Regions from separate parts of the Arthrobacter sp. 2RAF6 genome, predicted to be linked through region 2. Evidence: riboswitches for the same ligand, from Rfam matches in the RefSeq annotation. Region 2 holds a riboswitch; each other region holds the start of a gene.
The links. Region 2 has a riboswitch for cyclic di-AMP ahead of AB4Z38_RS15860 (hypothetical protein). Riboswitches for the same ligand answer to the same signal wherever they lie in the genome.

Region 1 (3,241 bases), on a different contig from region 2:
ACATCTGCCCGGATCGCCTTGAAACCGCACTGGGCATCGCTGAAGCGCGCACCCATGAACGAGTGCAGCATCAAGTTGTAGCTACGCGAAATGAACTCGCGCTTGGGGCCGCGGACAACCCGCGAGTTCCGGGTCAGCCGTGTGCCGATTGCGAGGTCCGAATGGCCGGAGATCAGTGGCGCCAAAAGGGGCGCCAGCGCGGCAAGGTCCGTGGAGAGATCCACGTCCATGTAAGCGAGAACCGGCGACGGCGATGCCAGCCACACCTTGCGCAGGGCGTTACCGCGTCCCTTTTCCTCAAGGTGGACAACCGCGAGCTCAGGCAGTTCCCTTGCCACGCGGTCCGCGATCTTCAAGGTGCTGTCCGTGCTCGCGTTGTCCGCCACGGTGATGCGGAAGCCATGTGGGAAGGATTCGCGCAAGTGGCCGTGAAGCCTGCGCAGGCACTCTTCGAGGTCGCGTTCCTCGTTGAAGACGGGGATGGTGACATCGAGGACCGGGATGGCGGTGTGGGTGTCCACGGGGGCGCGCCGCCCTGTGCTGCGTTGAATGGGGGTCTTGGCTTGGATGGTAAGGCCCGGCGGCACCACCGCGGGGTCCTTCAGGGTTCCGGAGGTGGATTCGATGAGCGTCATGTATCCAGAGTGCCGTCGCAGAATATGAAGGCTTTAGGCGGAACCTGTGACGTGGCTGTGGATGTATCACCGGCGTGGCGAATCACATGCCTGGCCAAAATACGTCGAGGTCCGCCCCTGAAGGGACGGACCTCGACGTATTTGTGCGTGGATCTTGGTTTAGTACCAGTTGTGGACCAAGTGGAAGGACCACGCTGCCGACGGCGATCCGTAGCGTTCCTTGATGTAGTTCAGGCCCCAGCGGATCTGCGTCTGGTAGTTGGTCTGCCAGTCAGCGCCTTCGGACGCCATCTTTTCGGCCGGCAGCGACTGCCCAATGCCGTAAGCGCCGCTGGAGGCGTTGGTGGCAGTGGTGCGCCAGTCCGATTCCTTGTTCCACAAGGTGATCAGTGCTGACATTTCGCCCTGGCCCCAACCGTAGGAGGGAAGGATGCTTGCGGCATAGGCCTGGGCGCCGGAGGGATCATCGACGGCGACGGGTGCGGCCGGGGCTGCTGGCGCAGGGGGTGCCACGGGGGCGGCCGGCGCGGCAGCCTGGGGCGCAACGGCGGCCGGAGCGGGGGCGGCTGCCTGGCTCGGCGTCGGCGCGGCGCTCGGCTTGGGGCTTGCGCTTGCGCTGGCCGATGGCGTGGCTGAGTGATCCGTCGTGCGGGATTCGGACGTGCGGCTCATGTCCTGGGCATTAATGGCCTGTCCGGCGGCCTGGGTGGCGGCACCTGCACCAAGGAACACAGCAACGACGCCGGCAACAACGGCCATGCGCTGGCCGGTGCCGAGGTTCGAGGCGGCTCGCCTCAATGTGGAACGTGACTTGTTTTTCCGGGCTGGTTCGCCGCGGTGGCGCGCAACAGAGCGCGACTGATTCCTGGAATCAGACATGGTGATTGCCTCTCGACGCCTGCGGAGTTAGCTGTCGGATTCGGATGAGGTCATCCGGCCGTGGCCACGGGAAATCGTGGCGGTACGGCTTCACCCCTAGGGCTGGCTCAACATGAGCGCTTGCCCGGAGACCTGGGTCCCCCGTCTCTGCCTGGACTGTTGGGCACCGGGGAGGGGCAGAGCTCGGCGCCTACCCGGCGGTGGCCGGAATGATCCAGCGCACCTATTCGACGGTACAGGAGGATTCAGCTCAAGTCACATTTAGGTAACGGAGATCACGACGCCGGTGCGTCGACTTGCGCGCGCCGCGCACCGGCGTCGCGCCCTCCTGGGTGGCCCTTCAGGCCGTGGCGGTCCTGAGCGCCGGAAGCCGCACCGCAAATTCCGTCCGGCCGGGCCGCGACGCCACTTCGACGGTTCCACCATGCGCCTGGACAATGGATTCCACAATCGACAAGCCGAGCCCGGACGTGCCTTCGGAACCCGATCGGGCGGCGTCGGCACGGGCAAAGCGGGAGAAGATCCTGCCCTGGAATTCAGGCGGGATGCCCGGCCCGTTGTCGGTCACTGTCACCACGGCGCTGCCGTCGGCGGAACGCACGACGCCCGTGACCACGGTGGTTCCCGCCTCCGTGTGCTTGCGGGCATTGGAGAGCAGATTCGCCAAAACCTGGTGGAGTTGAGTGGTGTCGCCGCGGACCGTGAGGGGCTCATCCGGGAGCTTGAGCTGCCAGATGTGCTCCGGGGCCATGACTTTCTCGTCGCTGACGGTCTCGATCACCAGCTGCGTGAGGTCCACATCGGTGAACTCCGGGGCCTTCCCTTCGTCCAGCCGGGCCAACAGAAGGAGGTCCTCCACGAGGGTGGTCATGCGTTCCGACTGGCTCTGCACCCGGCCCAGTGACTTGCGCCCGTCCTCGGTGAACGTCTCCGTCATGCGCAAGAGCTCGGTATAGCCGCGGATGGCGGTCAGCGGAGTGCGTAGTTCGTGGGACGCGTCGGCCACGAACTGACGCACCTTTGTTTCGCTTTGCTGGCGTGCCTCGAGGGCGCTGGAAACATTGTCCAGCATCAGGTTCAAAGCATGGCCGACGCTTCCCACTTCCGTGCTCGGATGGGCCGCCGACGCCGGAACGCGCACCGCGAGTGCCACCTCACCGGCGTCGAGCGGAAGTTTCGATACCTTCGTGGCGACGTCGGAGAGTTGCTCCAGGGGGCGCATGGTGCGGCGGATGAGCACGGTTCCGGCCAGCCCGATCAGGACCAGCCCGCCCAAGGATACGAGCACCATGGTCCAGACGAGCGAGGCCTCGGTGTCCTCCTTCGAGGCGAGTGGCAGCCCCGTGATGACAACATCGCCGTAAGGGGTTTCGGCGGCCACGAGCCGGTAGCCGCCATTGGACAGGGTGCGATCAACCGGGCGGCCATCGGAGGGGAGCGCCGACAGGATTTGAGCGTCGCTGGGCGACAACGGCGCACGGGTCGCATCGGAGGACAAGAATCCAGCATCGCTGCTCACCTGACCGGCAAGAATGCGCGCATTCAGCGTGCCGATGCTCTGACCCCGGGGATCCAGGGGGTCCGGACGGCCGCCAGGATTGCCTTGCGGCGGGCGGCCATGGGAGGCCTGCGCCAGCTGCTGGTCCAGCTGCTTCGTGAGGAACACATCCATGGAGGCGTAGCTGACTATCCCGACGGCACCGCAGATGGCCACGAGGAGAGCCATG
Region 2 (3,241 bases):
GCGCGCCGGCCGGAAGGTGGACCGCGTCATACTCGGCATCAGCGAGCCGTTTTCAGTCATCCGCCAGATGGGCCGGGCCTACCGACAGTCGAAGCTCGCGGCCCAGGCTGCCGCCGTCGATCCTCCACTCGGCGAGCTCGTGGACAGCCGCTCGGCCGGGATCTACCAGTTGTTCGAACGGCTACAGGCTCCCGGTGGCTGGGACGATTCGATCTCGGCGCATTTCCAAGAGATCGAGGATGCCGACCGCAACGGCGAGCTGCTGCCCGTGCTCGAATTGCTTTACGACAGCGACGGCTCCGTGCAGGACGTGGCCACGAAGCTCCACCTGCACCGCAGCAGCATCTACAACCGGCTCGCCAGGGTCCGCCAGCTCATCGGTGCAGATCCGCTGAATGGCGCGACGCGGCTCGAACTCCATGCAACGCTCAAAGCGCGCCGCTGGGCGGGCCGCCCGCGGATTTGAAGCCGCTGGTACCGGAAGCCGCGCTGGTTTACTTGTTGAGCTGCCTCAGCTGAAGGCTGCAGCGCCAACGGTCCGGGCGGTGCTGAATGATCTGCGCCCGGTTGCTTTGGCAGCATCGCCCATGCCACTCGACTGAAGATGTTCGATGCTGTCCCATCCTCACTGCAGGGCCTTGGTTGCTGCGTCCAAAATCGACCCAAGATCAACGCCCGACTGCGTGGGTTGTGGCGTGGGAGTAGGGCTGGCCGGGTTCCGCGGCTTCCAAGAACCTGTGGGCGCAGGCGAGGGCGTGCCGGTCGGATCCGGCGTCGGGGTGGGGTTCGTCGGCCCGGTCGGATCCGGGCTGGGCGCCGGTGCAGGCTGGGCCGGAACCGGATTGGAAGGAACAGGCGCAGGGGTGAGGCTTGGGGGCAGTGCTGACGGGATGGCAGGAACCTGGACGGAGATCGATGGCGCCGAGACGCTCGACGGTTCGACGGCGGCGGGTCCTTGCGGCGAATGTTGCGCCGGGTCCGTGGAGGTCTGGCCGGACTTGGCGCTTGGGGTAGCTGCCGAAGGTGATGCTGCGGGGCTGGGTGAAGTACTTGCCGTCGTGGAAGGGGCGCCGGATTGCGTGGAGTCTTGGCTGTCCGCGCTGGCAGCGTCCTGGGCGCGGGATTCCTGGCCGAAGAAGGGCAACTCAAGGGCTTGGCCCAGGGAACCGGCGGTCAACAAGATGCCTAGGGCTCCTGCAACCACTGCCATTCGGTTGCTCATCGTCCGGATGCTGGCGGCCTTCTTGAGGACTGCGTGTGGTTCACGGCTGAAGGACGAACCAGAAAAGGTCACCGGACCGACGCTGGCCCGGGGTGCCGCGTGAGGTGCTGTTGTGGCTGCCTCCTCGGTTTTGGCCGGCTCAGCCGTCTCGGCAGCCACCGTCGGAGTAGCCACTGCCGGAATGGCGGCTGTCGCGGGTTCTGCTGTCGGGGCAGCCACGGTCGCGGCACCCACTATCGGAATGGCCGCGGTTTCGCTGGCTTGGGAAGCTCTCTTCCGTTCGGCTGCGCGGGCGGCCGCGCGCGTGGTGGGCACCGCCGTCGTCGGGGTTGCCGTGGTGGCGGGGTCCGCTGTCGAAATCAAAGGTTCAGAAGCCGATGCAGCAATGAACGGTTCGCTGTCTTTGGCCCGACGACGTCCGGTTGGTTTGATGCGCTCGCGCGCCACTTGGGCACGGCGAGGCTGATCCATGATTGGGGACATGGTGATTGCCTCTCAACGCCTTCGAGGTTAGCTGTCGGGTTCGGACGAGGCCGTCCGGCCGCACATGGCGGCTTCACCCCAAGGGCCTGTGGAGAAGTAGGCCCGGAGACTCTGGGTCCCCCGTCTCTGCCGCGGGTCTGGCGGATTCCGGGTTGCGGCAGAGCTCGGCGTCAATCCGGAAGCGGCCCAGTTGGGGATTGGGTCGCACCTCGACGGTACAACAGCCGGCATGCAAAAGTCACATTTGAATAACGGGCGGGATGACCGGTTTTACCGGGTCCGCCCGGCGATGAGTCCTGCGACGTGTTCGGCGTCGCGGCCGACCCCGCCCACGAGACCCGAAGTCAGCCCGTATTGGAACGGCATACCCACGAAGAACAGTCCCGGCAGTTGTTCCACGGCACCCCGACAGGTGAGCGGCCAGCCGTCCTCATCCGCGGGAAGTCCTCGGATCCAGCCGAAGTCCGGTCGGTAACCGGTAGCCCAGATCACCGTGGACACCGGGATCGCGTGGCCTTCATCAGTCAGGGGTTGGCCCTCGCGGGCGCCCGCCAGGCGTGGCAGGCGGGCGACTCCCGCGGCGTCGAGCTCTCGCGTAGAGGTCCGGATCAGCGGCGCGCCGTGCTGGGTGAACCCGACTGCGACTTTACGGCCGATAGGGGTGGATCTGTTCAGCACGTTGTGGATGAAGAGCCACCAAAGCCCGCCGGCGTATCGCGTTACGGGGCCCGGAATGTGGAACGGAGGGGTTCCGGCAATGTAAGTGCGGTGGGTAGGTGCGAGCTCCAAGGCGATTTCGACGCCGGAGGTGCCGGAGCCGACCACCAGGACATCTCCGGGCGGAACCGAGTCCGGGTTGGTGTATTCGGCTCCGTGAAGTTGGTGGATGCCGGGATCCAGCTCCTGTGCGAACGCCGGAATCCTTGGCTGTGCGTTCGGGCCCGTGGCAACAACAACGTTCTTGGCCAGGATCGACCCGGAGCCCGACTGTACTCGGAACCGGCCGTCCTCCCGCTCGATGCCGACGACGTGGGCACCATGACGTACCGGGAGTTCCCGGCTCCTGGCGTACTCCTCGAGGTATTCGGCCATGGCGTCTTTGCCGGGAAAGCTGCCTCGGGCGGCGGGAAACGGCATGCCGGGAAGGGAATCGTGCTGCGCCGGGGTGAAGAGCCGCAAGGAATCCCACCGGTTCCGCCACACGTCGCCGACGCGGGTCTGCGAGTCCAGGATGAGGAAGTCTTGCCGGTGCTTCTGGAGGTGGAATCCGGTGGCGAGCCCTGCCTGCCCGGCGCCCACAACTATGGTGTCCACTGGCTTATTGCTGTCCATCGCGAAGCCTCCTGAGGTGTTCGAGGTCATTAGAATAGCATTCCAGTCACTAGAATGATATTCTTTTTGCGTGGAAATCCGACACAATGACAGGCGGTTAGCCCAAGCTGTCGCAACCAAGGCCGCCGTCGTGGAGGCCGCTCGGCAGCTGTTTCTGAGCAGGGGATACGTGGCCACGACTATCGGGGCCGTTGCGGAGCAAGC
Region 3 (3,241 bases), on a different contig from region 2:
TTGGTTTCTGCAGCGTTGGCTGCGATACCGCTAGTGAGCACCAGACCGGAAGCAGCTGCGATAACTGCTGCCTGACGGCCTACGCCACCGGCGTTGCTGCCGACAGTCTTAGCGATAACGGCAAGCGAGTTGGTCTTGGTGACCGCGGCACGATGGCGCGCAACAGTAGAGCGTGAAGACACGTTAAGAGGCCTCTCCCTATGCCCGCGAGGTAAGCTGTCGGATTCGGATGGGAGTCATCCGGCCACACTTCTCCCTCTCGGAAGTTGTGCGACTTAACCCCAAGGCCATCGGTGAAGATGACCAAAAGTGGGTCCCCCGCCTCTGCCAGACGATGTTTTGCGAACGGAACCTCGAGCAGTGGCAGAGCTAGGCAATCCACTCGAGTGCATCAACTCTCTAAAAGTTGATGCGTCTTAGACGGTACATGAGTTTTGGCTGAATGTCACATTCAGGTCACGGAGCGTGACAAGCATGCGAGAGGCTTCCATCGGATTGGCTACAGCCAGCCCAGGGGGTCAACGACGTCGCCGTTGACCATGACTTCAAAATGGAGGTGGCAGCCCGTGGAGGCGCCGGTGGTGCCGCTCAATGCGATGACATCGCCACGGCTGACCGTTTGGCCCACCTGGACGTTGAACGAAGACAAATGGTTGTACGTGGTTTCCAGGCCGTTGCCATGGTCCACCACAATGCGGTTGCCGCCGCCATACGGATGCCAGCCGGCGAAAGTGACCTTGCCGGCCGCGGCAGCATGGACGGGGGTGCCGCACTGGGCCACGAAGTCCTGGCCTCGGTGGAACTCACCCAAACCGCCCGTGATGGGATTCACGCGGTAGCCGAAAGGCGAGGCCGTGGTCAGGGTGTCCAACGGCGCCCCCAGGGTGCCCTTGGATGACGACGTCTTGATGGTGCCGACGGACTGCGCACTCAAGAGCTGCTTGAGCTTGCTGTCCGGATCCCCCGTGGTGGAAACCGCAGCACGGCTGAAGTCGATCGTGGCGCTTGCGGCGGCCGGAATCTCAGGCTGGGTGCCTACTGCCGAGGCGGCCTGGTTTGATTCGGCCGTGGCCGTCATGGCGCCGGTTCCCGGCATGGCGACCGTCAGGATGAGGCCCGTCGTGGCAAGGGCCACTCCGGCCTTCTGTCCCGCCCCGCTCGCCGCGGCGAACTCGGCCATCTGCCGAAAAGGACCCTTGCGGCGGCGAAGTTCGCGATGGGGATCGCGGGGCCGCTCGTGCTCGACGGCGCTCGTGCTCCGCAGCTCAGCAGTAGGACCGGACGCGCGCCTGCGGCCCCTGGTGTTCTGCGTGGTCAAGGTTTTCCTCTCTGGCAAGCCTGCGAAGTTAGCTGTCGGATTCGGGCCAGAGAGATCGTGGACCCGGTCCGCGCGAAGGGCGCGAAGCGCAGAGCTACCCGAAGGGCCCCGCACTTTTTGCACTTCCGCTGCGGACTTCACCCCAAGGCCGTCTTTCGACAGCCGATGGTGGTTCCTCCGCTTCTGCCAGTGAATGGACTAATCCACCTGATCCGCTGGCAGAACTCGGCTTCGGATCAGGTAACGCTTTGGTATCGGCGCCAGTAACAAACTATAGGGGATTAAGGCCCCGCGGTAATAATTTCGTTATCTTTGCCGGTCGCCTCGCCGGGCCGGCTAGGCGACCGTGACAAATACGTGCGAGGCAACCTCAGGCGGCAGTTCCAGCGCGCCGTCGATATTGGGCACGCGAACGGAGATGTACTCCCCCACACGTTCCAGGGAAACCCTGGCGCCGGGCCGGATTCCGCCCTCGTCCAGCTGCACGAGAAGTTCCGGTTCCACCTGGATCGGTTCAGCCAGCCGGCTGACAGTGACCCGGTTTTCAGGTGAGTATTCGTTCATCGCGTCAAGTAGGTTGACCACGCCATCCGTAAAGGCGTGGGACGCGACTCCACCCAGCGCTTCGAGTCCGGGAATGGGGTTGCCATAGGGCGATTCCGTCGGGTGGTCCAGCAGCTCGTAGAGCCGCCGTTCCACGCGCTCACTCATGACATGCTCCCAGCGGCAGGCTTCGTCGTGGACGTAGGCCCAGTCCAGTCCGATGACATCTGCCAGGAGCCGTTCGGCGAGCCGGTGCTTGCGCATCACCTCGGTGGCGCGTTTCCGGCCCGTTTCAGTCAGCTCAAGGTGCCGGTCATTGGACACAATCACCAGGCCGTCGCGCTCCATCCGTCCGATCGTCTGGGAAACAGTGGGGCCCGAGTGCCGCAAGCGCTCGGCGATGCGTGCGCGAAGAGCCACGATGTTCTCTTCTTCAAGCTCCAAAATGGTCCGAAGATACATCTCAGTGGTATCGATCAGATCCGTCATCCAGCTCAGCTCCTCGAGCGCAGTATCTTGCGTATTTTCCACCGTACCGCAGCCGCCTCAGTGGTCGAACAGGTGGCCGAACCGCCGGCGGTCCCGGTCCGGGCGCCAGCTCCAAGCTTAGCTTATTTGGAATTACTCCGAATAATTCTCGTGCCCCGTCCAGAGCCAGCCGAACAAATGCTTTCCACGTGGCGGACTATGACACCTTCGGTTCTGCCCCCGCCTGCGGCGTCAGGCAGAATTGGGGAGTCGAAGGGGCAGCTTGCCGCCTGCCACGACCCATCTAGGCCGCTACTTCACCATTGGAGCATCCCGTGAGCGACAACAGCATCACCATCCCTGCCGATTTGCTGCCCAAGGACGGCCGCTTCGGTGCCGGGCCCTCCAAGGTCCGCCCGGAGCAGATCGAGGCACTTTCCGCCGCCTCGACGACGATCCTCGGCACCTCCCACCGCCAGGCACCGGTCAAGAACCTGGTGGGCTCGGTCCGCGAGGGACTTAGCCAGTTCTTCCGTGCACCCGAGGGCTACGAGGTGATTCTCGGCGTCGGAGGCTCCACCGCGTTCTGGGATGTCGCCAGCTTCGGCCTGGTCGAGAAGAAGGCCCAGCACCTCTCCTTCGGTGAGTTCGGTTCCAAGTTCGCTTCGGCGACCAACAAGGCACCGTTCCTGGAAGCTTCGTCCATCATCAAGTCCGAGCCTGGCACCCGGCCGGTTTCCCAGGCCGAAGCAGGCGTGGACGTGTACGCGTGGCCACAGAACGAAACCTCGACGGGTGTGGCCGCTCCGGTCAAGCGTGTCCAAGGCAGCGACGACGGGGCTCTGGTCCTGGTTGACGCGACGTCCGCAGCCGGCGGCCTGGACGTTGATGTTGCCGAGGCTGACGTCTACT

Region 1: another riboswitch for cyclic di-AMP. It lies ahead of AB4Z38_RS03325 (hypothetical protein); the one in region 2 lies ahead of AB4Z38_RS15860 (hypothetical protein).
Region 3: another riboswitch for cyclic di-AMP. It lies ahead of AB4Z38_RS12645 (M23 family metallopeptidase); the one in region 2 lies ahead of AB4Z38_RS15860 (hypothetical protein).

The regions. Positions count from the first base shown of each region.
Region 1 covers NZ_JBFRGF010000003.1:134,088-137,328, forward strand. The annotation lists gene AB4Z38_RS03320 (glycosyltransferase) at 1-635, opposite strand, end outside; gene AB4Z38_RS03325 (hypothetical protein) at 795-1,514, opposite strand; cyclic di-AMP (ydaO/yuaA leader) riboswitch at 1,517-1,690, opposite strand; gene AB4Z38_RS03330 (ATP-binding protein) at 1,855-3,241, opposite strand, start outside.
Region 2 covers NZ_JBFRGF010000022.1:40,838-44,078, forward strand. The annotation lists gene AB4Z38_RS15855 (PucR family transcriptional regulator) at 1-466, shown strand, start outside; gene AB4Z38_RS15860 (hypothetical protein) at 626-1,705, opposite strand; cyclic di-AMP (ydaO/yuaA leader) riboswitch at 1,708-1,858, opposite strand; gene AB4Z38_RS15865 (flavin-containing monooxygenase) at 1,976-3,067, opposite strand; gene AB4Z38_RS15870 (TetR/AcrR family transcriptional regulator) at 3,108-3,241, shown strand, end outside.
Region 3 covers NZ_JBFRGF010000015.1:53,842-57,082, forward strand. The annotation lists gene AB4Z38_RS12640 (NlpC/P60 family protein) at 1-182, opposite strand, end outside; cyclic di-AMP (ydaO/yuaA leader) riboswitch at 188-354, opposite strand; gene AB4Z38_RS12645 (M23 family metallopeptidase) at 500-1,318, opposite strand; cyclic di-AMP (ydaO/yuaA leader) riboswitch at 1,321-1,528, opposite strand; gene AB4Z38_RS12650 (metal-dependent transcriptional regulator) at 1,655-2,350, opposite strand; gene serC (phosphoserine transaminase) at 2,665-3,241, shown strand, end outside.